3 regions of the Rhizobium sp. S96 genome follow, and region 3 is predicted to be linked to each of the others. Evidence: riboswitches for the same ligand, from Rfam matches in the RefSeq annotation. Region 3 holds a riboswitch; each other region holds the start of a gene.
What was found. Region 3 has a riboswitch for FMN ahead of QTL94_RS22705 (6,7-dimethyl-8-ribityllumazine synthase). Riboswitches for the same ligand answer to the same signal wherever they lie in the genome.
Positions count from the first base shown of each region.

Region 1 (3,274 bases), on a different contig from region 3:
TGCAGGCGAGATCTTCAGCGTCGCGAATGTCGACGGCGCCCTCGTCGGCGGAGCATCGCTCAAGGCAACAGATTTCGCAGGCATCATCTCGGCGGCCGGCTGATCCGGCACCACCAGAAAGACGGCGGCTTTCCAAGCCGCCTTAGCTGACACCATGAAAGGATGACAACATGAGCCGCTTCGACAACAAGACCGTGGTGATCACGGGTGCCAGCCGCGGGATTGGGGCGGCGATCGCCAAGCGTTTTGCCAGGGAAGGCGCCAATCTGGTCGTCTCCGCAAACGAAGATTCGGTCCACGCCGTGGCCGAGCAGATCAAGTCGGACGGTGGAAAGGCGATCTCCTTCGTCGGCGACGTCACCGACAAGGCAAGCGTCAAGGCTCTCTACGACGCCGCCGAAACAGCATTCGGTACAATCGACGTCTCGATCCAGAATGCCGGCGTGATCACGATCGCGCGCATCGAGGACATGACCGAGAACGAATGGGACAAGGTTCTGGCCGTCAACACCAAGGGCGTCTTCCTCTGTGCGCAGGAAGCAATCTTGCGGATGCGCAAGCACGGACGTGGTGGCCGCATCATCAATACCGCCTCTGGCCAGGCACGCGACGGCTTCATCTTTACCCCGCACTACGCGGCTTCGAAAATGGGTGTTGTCGGCATTACCCAAAGCCTTGCCAAGGAAGTCGCGACGGAAAAGATCACCGTCAACGCGTTCTGCCCCGGCATCATCGAAACGGACATGTGGGCCTATAACGACCAGGCATGGGGCAAGCTTCTCGGGAATTACGCTCCCGGCGAACTCATGAAGGAATGGGTCGAGGGAATTCCGATGAGGCGCGCAGGATCGGGCGAAGACGTCGCCGGCCTTGTTACCTTCCTTGCCAGTGACGACGCGGCCTACATCACCGGCCAGACCATCAACGTCGATGGCGGCCTGATCATGTCGTAGCCGTTATTCGGCGACGGGGAACAGTGTGTTCACCGATGGAACTTCGTCCTCATTGATTGAACGCGCCGAGCCCCCTTGCGGAACCGGCTATCGATTGTCTATGTTACATTTGTTCTCAGGGCGGGGTGCAATTCCCCACCGGCGGTATCGAGGAAACTCGGAGCCCGCGAGCGCCTTCGTGAAAACGAAGGGTCAGCAGATCCGGTGAGATGCCGGAGCCGACGGTTAAAGTCCGGATGGAAGAGAGCAACGCAGCGAACGCCGCCTTGGGTGCGGTGTGTCGTGTGCTTGTTCGCCCAAGGGATGATGATGGCTGTTGAAGGCCATGCACGCCGGTCAAACGGCTAACCCTTGAAAGGCACGATGAATGACTATTTCGAAGATTGAAGACGCGGTTGCCGCGATTGGCCGTGGCGAGATCGTTGTGGTCGTCGATGACCGGGACCGCGAAAACGAAGGCGATCTGGTAATCGCCTCGGAAGCGATCACGCCTGAGGCGATCGCATTCATGATGAACCACGCTCGTGGACTTATCTGCGTCGCGATGGAAGGCGAACGGCTCGATGAGCTCGACATTCCGCTGATGGTTCCTCGCAACACCGAAGTTCTGAAGACCGCATTCACCGTCTCCGTCGACTACATCCCGGAAACGACGACCGGCATTTCAGCCGCCGACCGGGCAGCGACCGTCCGGGCGCTTGTGCGGGAAGGGACCCGTCCCGAGGAGTTCGCCCGTCCTGGTCACATCTTTCCCCTGCGCGCCCATCCGAATGGGGTCCTGTCTCGCCCGGGTCACACCGAAGCGGCCGTTGATCTTGCGCGGCTGGCCGGCCTTTCCGCTTCCGGCGTCATCTGTGAAGTCGCGAACGACGACGGCACGATGGCGCGCCTTCCCGACCTTGAGATTTTTGCAGAACGCCACGGCCTTCATCTGATCACGATCGAAGACCTGATCGCCTACAGAACCGCAGCCGCTCTGCCCGTGAAGGCGGCCTGATCTCCAGTCACAATCTCGTCTCGAAGCGGCAAGGTTTTCCGCTTCGAGACGACTACAAATGCAGCGCCCAGCAACTGTTTACAGATTTGGTTTGCGCGCCTCTTTTCATAGAAATCTCCGCCTTCTCCGAAACCTTTTAGCTCCGACGCAGCAGGCATTTCCCTTCGAGAAATGCGTACCCGCGCGCCATCCTCGATGCTCTGTCGTCAGAGCTCGACGACGCAGACTATTCGGCCTGGTGTTTTGGTCTCGACGAAAATTGGATGAAACCAATAGAAGGCTCGAACGTTTATGTCTCTGAAATCAATGGAGAATGTAATGAAGAGACTTATCGTCGCGACCGTTCTTGCTATGTCATCGCTTGCTGCAACCGCTGCCCCTTCTTACGCTGACAGCGTTACCATCCGCATTGGCGAGCCGGGTCGGAGTGACCACAGATATTACCAGGACCGCTATCATCACGACCGACATCACGTGCGATATGACCACTGCTGGAAACAGCCGTACCACGTGTGGAGCCACCATCACCGGATAACGAAATACCGCACCGTTTGCCGCTAGGCGAAAAAGGGCGGGGGAGCCGCCTCTCCATTCTGGGGAGGCGGCTATTTCCGGGAAATAACACAGCCACTCCTCTATCATTCCAACGTCGGCCGGACCGGTTCGCGAACTACGCTCCCAGCAAGCAGTCGTTGTGAAAAGGGCATCGTTCAGCACCTCGCCGGTGCGCAATCCGCCCACGGCTATCCTGCCTTCAGGCCTCTTTCTCCGTTCGCCTTGAGCAGCGCCATGATCATCGGCCCGAGCGAAAATTCGCCACGTTCCGTCCGACGGGTCAGATCGCGGAGGTAGGCACCCGGAGAGTTGATCATGTTCGCCCGCTCCAGAATGCAGGCCACGGTCGCCGCCGCATTCTCCGGCCCCATGATTTCACAAGCATCTTGATAAGCCGACGGACTGATCCCCAGCATCGATCGAACCACCACGGCCGCCGACATAAGATCGCGCCAACTCGCAATTGCTCCGCCCGGTCCGTAATCAGACACCTGGGGGCAGGCCTTCAGCACGACCCCAAGCGGGAAAGCCTTCAGCCGCTCACTGGTCGGTCGGATCATTTGGCTCGATTTCGCCCCCGGCTCTTTTTCAGAGCTTGGTTCAAGTTCATTTGAGAAGTTGGGGTTTGAATTTTGTATGTGCCGCTCGATATGAGCATCATTGGTGCTGGTATTTTCTGTTTTCTCCTGATTTTCCAGCCCGTTGAGGATCTCTTGCTTCAACATTTCCATTTCATCGAGCACTCTCGTCACGTCGTCGATCGATGGTG
Region 1 is NZ_JAUDRY010000006.1:13,230-16,503, forward strand. It holds gene tpiA (triose-phosphate isomerase) at 1-103, shown strand, start outside; gene QTL94_RS07785 (glucose 1-dehydrogenase) at 171-953, shown strand; FMN riboswitch at 1,061-1,205, shown strand; gene ribB (3,4-dihydroxy-2-butanone-4-phosphate synthase) at 1,321-1,950, shown strand; gene repC (plasmid replication protein RepC) at 2,694-3,274, opposite strand, start outside.
Region 1: it holds a riboswitch for FMN, as region 3 does, so the genes downstream of both, ribB (3,4-dihydroxy-2-butanone-4-phosphate synthase) here and QTL94_RS22705 (6,7-dimethyl-8-ribityllumazine synthase) in region 3, are expected to answer to the same signal.

Region 2 (3,274 bases), on a different contig from region 3:
TCACTGGTCTGGCCTGGACGGAAGTCGGCGGCGAACTGCTGACGATCGAAGGCGTCATGATGCCGGGCAAGGGTCGCATGACCGTGACCGGCAACCTGAAGGAAGTCATGAAGGAATCGATTTCGGCGGCGGCATCTTACGTCCGCTCGCGCGCTGTCGATTTCGGCATCGAGCCTCCGCGCTTCGACAAGAGCGACATCCACGTGCATGTGCCGGAAGGTGCGACGCCGAAGGATGGCCCGTCGGCCGGTGTTGCCATGGCAACCGCGATCGTCTCGATCATGACCGGTATTCCGGTCGACAAGAACGTGGCAATGACGGGTGAAATCACCCTGCGCGGTCGCGTACTGCCGATCGGTGGTCTGAAGGAAAAGCTGCTTGCAGCGCTTCGCGGCGGTATCAAGAAGGTGCTGATCCCGGAAGAGAACGCCAAGGACTTGGCGGAGATTCCGGATAACGTGAAGAACAACATGGAGATCATCCCCGTTTCCCGCATGGGCGAGGTGATCAAGCATGCCCTGGTCCGCAGACCGGAGCCGATCGAGTGGGATGGAACGGTGGAAACGCCGGTCATCGCGACGGTCGAAGGGCTCGATGAAACTGGCGCAACCATAGCTCACTGAGCCTTGTTTGCCACATTCGTGCCCAATTGCTTAAAAACCCTGAAAAGGCTGGCGTTTTCGCCAGCCTTTTTTTGTGAAAACCATGTGTAGACGCTTGCATTTCCTTGATTTGCAGGGTCTTTGGGGTGCGGCGGGCCTGATGAACCTTATTCTGTGCCAGCTTATAGATTTGAGTCGTTTCGAACCATTTAGAAAGGGGTGGAAACATGAACAAGAATGAACTCGTGTCCGCAGTTGCCGAAAAGGCAGGACTCTCGAAGACCGATGCTGCTTCCGCAGTTGACGCAGTTTTCGAAGTTGTCCAGGCTGAACTCAAGGGCAAGGGCGACGTTCGCCTCGCTGGTTTCGGTAGCTTCACCGTTTCCCATCGCGCAGCCACCAAGGGCCGCAACCCGTCCACCGGCGCTGAAGTCGATATCCCGGCTCGCAACGTGCCGAAGTTCACGCCCGGCAAGGGCCTGAAGGATGCCGTCAACGGCTGATTGGATTTGACTTGGCTGCCGGACAACGAGGCCGGCGGCACAGGTTTTAGAGGGTTCGGCGCAAGCTGGACCCTTTTCGCGTTTTTATGACCTTGCTGATCTTGCGACTTTGTTTTACGCCATTGATGTTCTCAGGGCGGGGTGAAAGTCCCCACCGGCGGTAAGAGCATCTGCTTGAGCCCGCGAGCGCTTTTCCGGCCACGTCGGAAAGGGTCAGCAGATCCGGTGCAATTCCGGAGCCGACGGTCATAGTCCGGATGAAAGAGAATGAACGTCGTTTGATCGCGAAGGCCGATGCCGACGCGTGATATCGGCGCTCATGCGTCCTGATTTGTGTTGGTCCCTTGTTTCGGATGAATGACATGAATCAGACTTCCCCATTGACCGCTTCCAAGTCGCGCGCGCTTGCCGGCGCCGGCTGGATGGTACTTGCAGGGATCGCTTTCGCGATCCTCAACGTCATCACGCAGTGGCTGACGATGAAGCTGGCGTTTCCCTCCGCATCAGCCGCTTTCTGGCAATATGCATTCGCTTTGCTGTTCTCCCTGCCGTTCCTGAAAAAGGTCGGCCTTTCCGCCATGCGGACCAGTTACCCCTGGCGCCACGCCGTTCGCGTTGCCCTGGCCTCCTTCGGCGTGCTGGCCTGGGTTGCGGGGCTCGCGTCTGTCCAGATCTGGCAGGCGATCGCACTGGTGATGACGTCTCCCTTCTTCATCATCCTCGGCGCCCGGCTGTTTCTTGGCGAACGTGTTGGAACCGCCCGTTGGGCAGCGACCGCAGTCGGTTTCATAGGCGCGATGATCATCCTGCAGCCGTGGTCGGATGCCTTTACCTGGGCTGCCCTGCTGCCGATACTCTCCGCGTTGCTGTGGGGAGCCTCGTCCCTGATCACCAAGAGCCTCACCGGGATCGAGCGCCCAGAGACGATCACCGTCTGGCTGCTGGTCTTGCTGACGCCGATCAATGGTGGCCTGGCGCTTGCCGCGGATTTCGCCATCCCGACCGGCATGACCCTCGTGCTCTTCGTTCTGGCTGGCCTGTTGACCGTCATGGCGCAGTATTTCCTGACGCTCGCCTACACCGTGGCCGACGCCACTTACGTGCAGCCGTTCGATGATCTCAAGCTGCCCCTGAACGTACTGGCCGGCTGGCTGTTCTTCGGTTACGCGCCGGCGGGCTACCTCTGGCTCGGTGCTTTCCTGATCCTCGGCGCCTCTATCTTCATCATGCAAAATGAAATGAAGCGGGAGCGGGCGGGCGGCTGATCCACAGCTGACCAGCGGGCGGTCACGCATATGTTATCGCCCGTTCCGGAAGCCGACAGAAATGTCATATCGTTGTGATCTCACCCCCCTAGGCGGAGTGCGTTTCTTATAGCGCCAATGGGGGTATCCATAGTGAAGACGATTTTTTCCACCGCAGCAGCCTTGCTTTTGACCGCAGGTATCGCAGCCGCTGCAGACTATGTTTCCTATCTCGATTTTCCGCAGCCGAAGGATGACAGCAAGGAGTTCTTCACGGCGATCGAGATCCCGCAGGGAAGCATCATCAAGTACGAGATCGACGCCGATACCGGCCACATCGTCGTTGACCGCTTCCAGTCGATGCCGGTGGCCTATCCGGCCAACTATGGCTCGATCACCAGCTCGCTCGGCGGTGACGGTGATCCGCTCGACGCGATCGTCTACACACGCGAACCGGTCGCTCCCGGCGCAATCATCCGGGTGCGCGCGATCGGTGTGCTGAAGATGATCGACGGTGGCGAGGTCGACGACAAGATTGTTGCCGTGCCGACGACCGACATCGATCCGACCTACGACAAGGTCAAGGAAATCACCGATCTTCCGGAGATCGAGCAGGAGCGCCTGCAGGCCTTCTTCCGCGTCTACAAGCAGCTTCCGGCAAAGCGCAAGGTCGTCGAGCTGAACGGCTTTGAAAATGCCGAGAAGGCGCAGTCGGAAGTCGCCACCGCCATCAAGGCCTATGCCGACAAGAAGTAATTCGAGCCGCACGCTCAAAGAAATGGCCGGGTTTTGCCCGGCCATTTTTGTATCTACCAGCGCTGATGCACGTGCGGCCCGATCAGCCGCTCGTAGATCTCGCGGGTGGCATCCATGACGTCCTGCGAAAGCGGCGCAAGGCTGGCCGCGGCCGCGTTGGCTTTGGCCT
Region 2 is NZ_JAUDRY010000004.1:83,738-87,011, reverse strand. It holds gene lon (endopeptidase La) at 1-623, shown strand, start outside; gene hupB (DNA-binding protein HupB) at 830-1,105, shown strand; FMN riboswitch at 1,229-1,378, shown strand; gene QTL94_RS05135 (DMT family transporter) at 1,468-2,370, shown strand; gene QTL94_RS05130 (inorganic diphosphatase) at 2,503-3,105, shown strand; gene QTL94_RS05125 (aldo/keto reductase) at 3,159-3,274, opposite strand, start outside.
Region 2: it holds a riboswitch for FMN, as region 3 does, so the genes downstream of both, QTL94_RS05135 (DMT family transporter) here and QTL94_RS22705 (6,7-dimethyl-8-ribityllumazine synthase) in region 3, are expected to answer to the same signal.

Region 3 (3,274 bases):
ACTTAAATGCCCTGCGCACACGGTACGGGGCGATCGAGCATCTGCTAGTACAAATGGATTTCATGGCTCAGGTCGCTCGCTTGCCACGCGCGGAGTTCTCGATACCTGGCGCGAGCAAGACAATTCCTGGAGGCATTGGATTTGCAGACGTCGTTGCGTTGGCGACGCAGGAAATCTGGGAGATTAAGTCGGATTCTTACATGCCTATGGGCCAGGCCGGAGCTGAAGCGAAATTCTATGCGAAGATGGCCCAAGTTGGTTGTGGTTCGCCGAGCTGGCGAGCGGGTCAGGGTTACACTACCTTTGATGGAACGGGGGTCGTGTGGCGAGCTTCCGCGAACAATAACACTGCGGAGTTGCACGCGGTGGAAAAAGAGCCCGGATCGATCTACTACTATTGGAAAATCAATGGACAGGAGGGCTACGAAGTCTACCGCCAATTTGGCTGGGGCCTCAGAGGTCATCTAGTTGATACGCTCTTTCTGGGAGTCGCAGAGGATCTCCTGTATCCCGACAAGCCGAAAGGAGCATATGCGTATTCGATTCCGGATCTCCGCGTGCTGCGCCATCCCCCACTGAAGTGGACTTCGCCAACGTTCCAGGGAGGAGCGTTGATCGCCGCTTTGCAGAGTGTCGCGACGCACCTGCTTAACGTTTTGAGAACCGAATGCGCCCGCCAAATTCTCGAGGGGAGCGCGGTCGGGGTATATCTCGAGAGCGGCGCGTTTGCAGCCCTGACCGGGCAGACGTCGAATACCATCGACTATCTGTCAGTGCGACCTAGACCGGGTCAGATTGGATTTTCAACCGCGCAGACCCTAACCATGCTCAGCGAGATATCGGCGCTTAATGTAATAAAGTTAGGCGCCCAGTTCGTGTTTGTTGCAAACGTTATTGGGCTTGCCGCCGTTGCTGCCATCGTCGGTGGACGCGGCTTAATGATGCTCGGACCCGCCGCTGCACCACTTGCTCCGTTGGCTGCGCGCACGGCAACGGCGTTTATCATCTTCCTATCTGCAGAGGCGACTGCTTTTGCTGCATCGAAGGGCCCACAGTCCGATGCTGGACAGTCGCTGATCCGCCAGATAGACGCGCTGTATTCTTCTGGAAAGCATATCATCAATCGCAACTCGGCGATCCTGGTGATACCTGATCGTCAGAATCGCGATGGCTCCGTCTCGTTTCGCCCGACGTGGGTGAAGTGGAAGCCCCTCACACCTGGAGATCTAAAATCTCAGAAGATTGGCGTTTCGACCGTCCGAGAGGGGGACACGGAATTCATTTTGAGTGGTGTGGCAGTTCCGTCGAACGACTTGTTGTAACAACGTCTGTTGCCCAGAATGAGAACGACGGCCAGGCGGCGGCCGCCGTTCGATGCTTTTTACTCCACGCTGGCGAGCAGCTTCGCGCGGGCCCCAAGGATTGCCGCGCAGGCATTGGCAGCTTCCTTACCCTTCATCACGAAGTGCCGCTTGAAGAAGTCGATTTGAGCTTCCGACTCCTGGAAATGGTGGGGAGTGAGTACCACCGAGAGGACCGGTGTGCCGGTGTCGAGCTGAACGCGCATCAACCCGTCTAAGACGGTTCCGGCGACGAAGTCATGGCGATAGATTCCGCCGTCGACAACAAATGCACAAGCGATCACGGCATCATATTTGCCGGTGCCGATCAGTGCCTGGGCGTGGAGTGGTATCTCCAAGGCGCCGGGAACGTCGATAATCTCAACGTCCGAGGGGAAGCGACCGAGAACGCCCCATTCGTCGACAAACGAATTCACGGCGTTGTCCACGATGTCGGCATGCCAGCGAGCCCGGATGACCGCGATGCGCTTTTGGGTGGTTGTTGCAGTTTGAAGCATTGAAATGCCTTTCAAGGGTTTTGCCGGCGGGGGCCGGCAGTGACGACATAGCCCCGGAGGGCCTGATCCCTTGAGCGAACAGACAGGACGCGCACCCTCTCACAACGAAAGGTGATGCGCCTGCCATGTCCTCTTCCATCCGGACTATACCGTCGGCTCCGGCATCTCACCGGATCTGCTGACCTTCCGGCAACGCCAGAAGCGCTCGCGGGCTCCAGGCTGTGGCCTGATACCGCCGGTGGGGAATTTCACCCCGCCCTGAGAACACCGGCACGATAGTTCAAAGGCGGAGAAGAATGCAAGCTTCCGAATGCTTGGCCGATCGATCGGGCACGGCAACTCGTCATCGATAGCCATCAAGCTGATCCAACCGCCTCCAGCGACGCGAGGTAGTTTTCAACGGGCCAGAATGACGAAGATCAAATGCGAGCCTTCATCAGTTTTACCCAGTTCATCAGCCTACGGAGCGTGTCGCCAATCGAAACCATAACAATGGCGATAACGGTGAGGGTGCCCCAGTTAACGAACCTGACGCGGACGCTGGTGCTTCCAGTGGATCAGCCGTTGGTCGATGAACGGCAACAGCAAATCGACGCGTTGACCGCTCGGGTGAAGGATCTCGAAGCTGAAGTAGCCACGTTGAAGAACCGATAGCCGTCCAACGAACGGCTACGGCGTGGCCCGACCATGTCGCAGGCCGGACCTCAATGACGGACGGGGACTATGATCGGCTGTCGCTGATGAAATTCGTGGCTTGGAGTTACCAGAGATTATCGCCGGCGAGAGGTCTAAGAGGAACAGCGCGCAGATTGCGCGGCTGTCAAAGGACCTCGGCGAGGTAAATTCGTCCAAGGCTCGAGCGGCCTTCGTTGATTTCTCGGTCGTTGAGCAAAAGAAGGCGGCAATGTGGATGTAGGGCGAGTATCCCACAGCGTTTTTCAAACAATGCGTGTATTAACGATGTATTACGATGCAATTTGACGTCGTATTGGATTCTGCGATGTTCGCCTCGGGAAACTGAGGGGTTATACCGTGACATTTGGCATTTGGACGCGACGCATTGGTGTCGCGGCGATCGCGTTCGCATTGGCGAGCTGCACGACAACACAGGCAGAATTTAGCAAGAAGCCAGAGGCAGTGAGCAAGGCGGCGCTCTGTCGCACCCTCATGGAGACAAAGGATCAGGCATTTTACCAAAACCTGCTTAAAGAGCTTGCCCGCCGCCAAATTGACCCGCTCGACTGCTACAAGATGGTGCAAGAGCAGAACCAAGCTGCGGCCGCGCTGGTCGCACTGGCTGTCGTCGGAACTGCCGTTGCTGTATGCGCCAACAACAACTGTGGCGGCGGCTACGCGCCCTATCGGCCCTATCCCGGAAATTGCTATTCCTACTATGACAGGGCTGCGGACGGCACG
Region 3 is NZ_JAUDRY010000030.1:129,178-132,451, reverse strand. It holds gene QTL94_RS22710 (hypothetical protein) at 1-1,322, shown strand, start outside; gene QTL94_RS22705 (6,7-dimethyl-8-ribityllumazine synthase) at 1,382-1,858, opposite strand; FMN riboswitch at 1,982-2,128, opposite strand; gene QTL94_RS22700 (hypothetical protein) at 2,282-2,512, shown strand; gene QTL94_RS22695 (hypothetical protein) at 2,891-3,274, shown strand, end outside.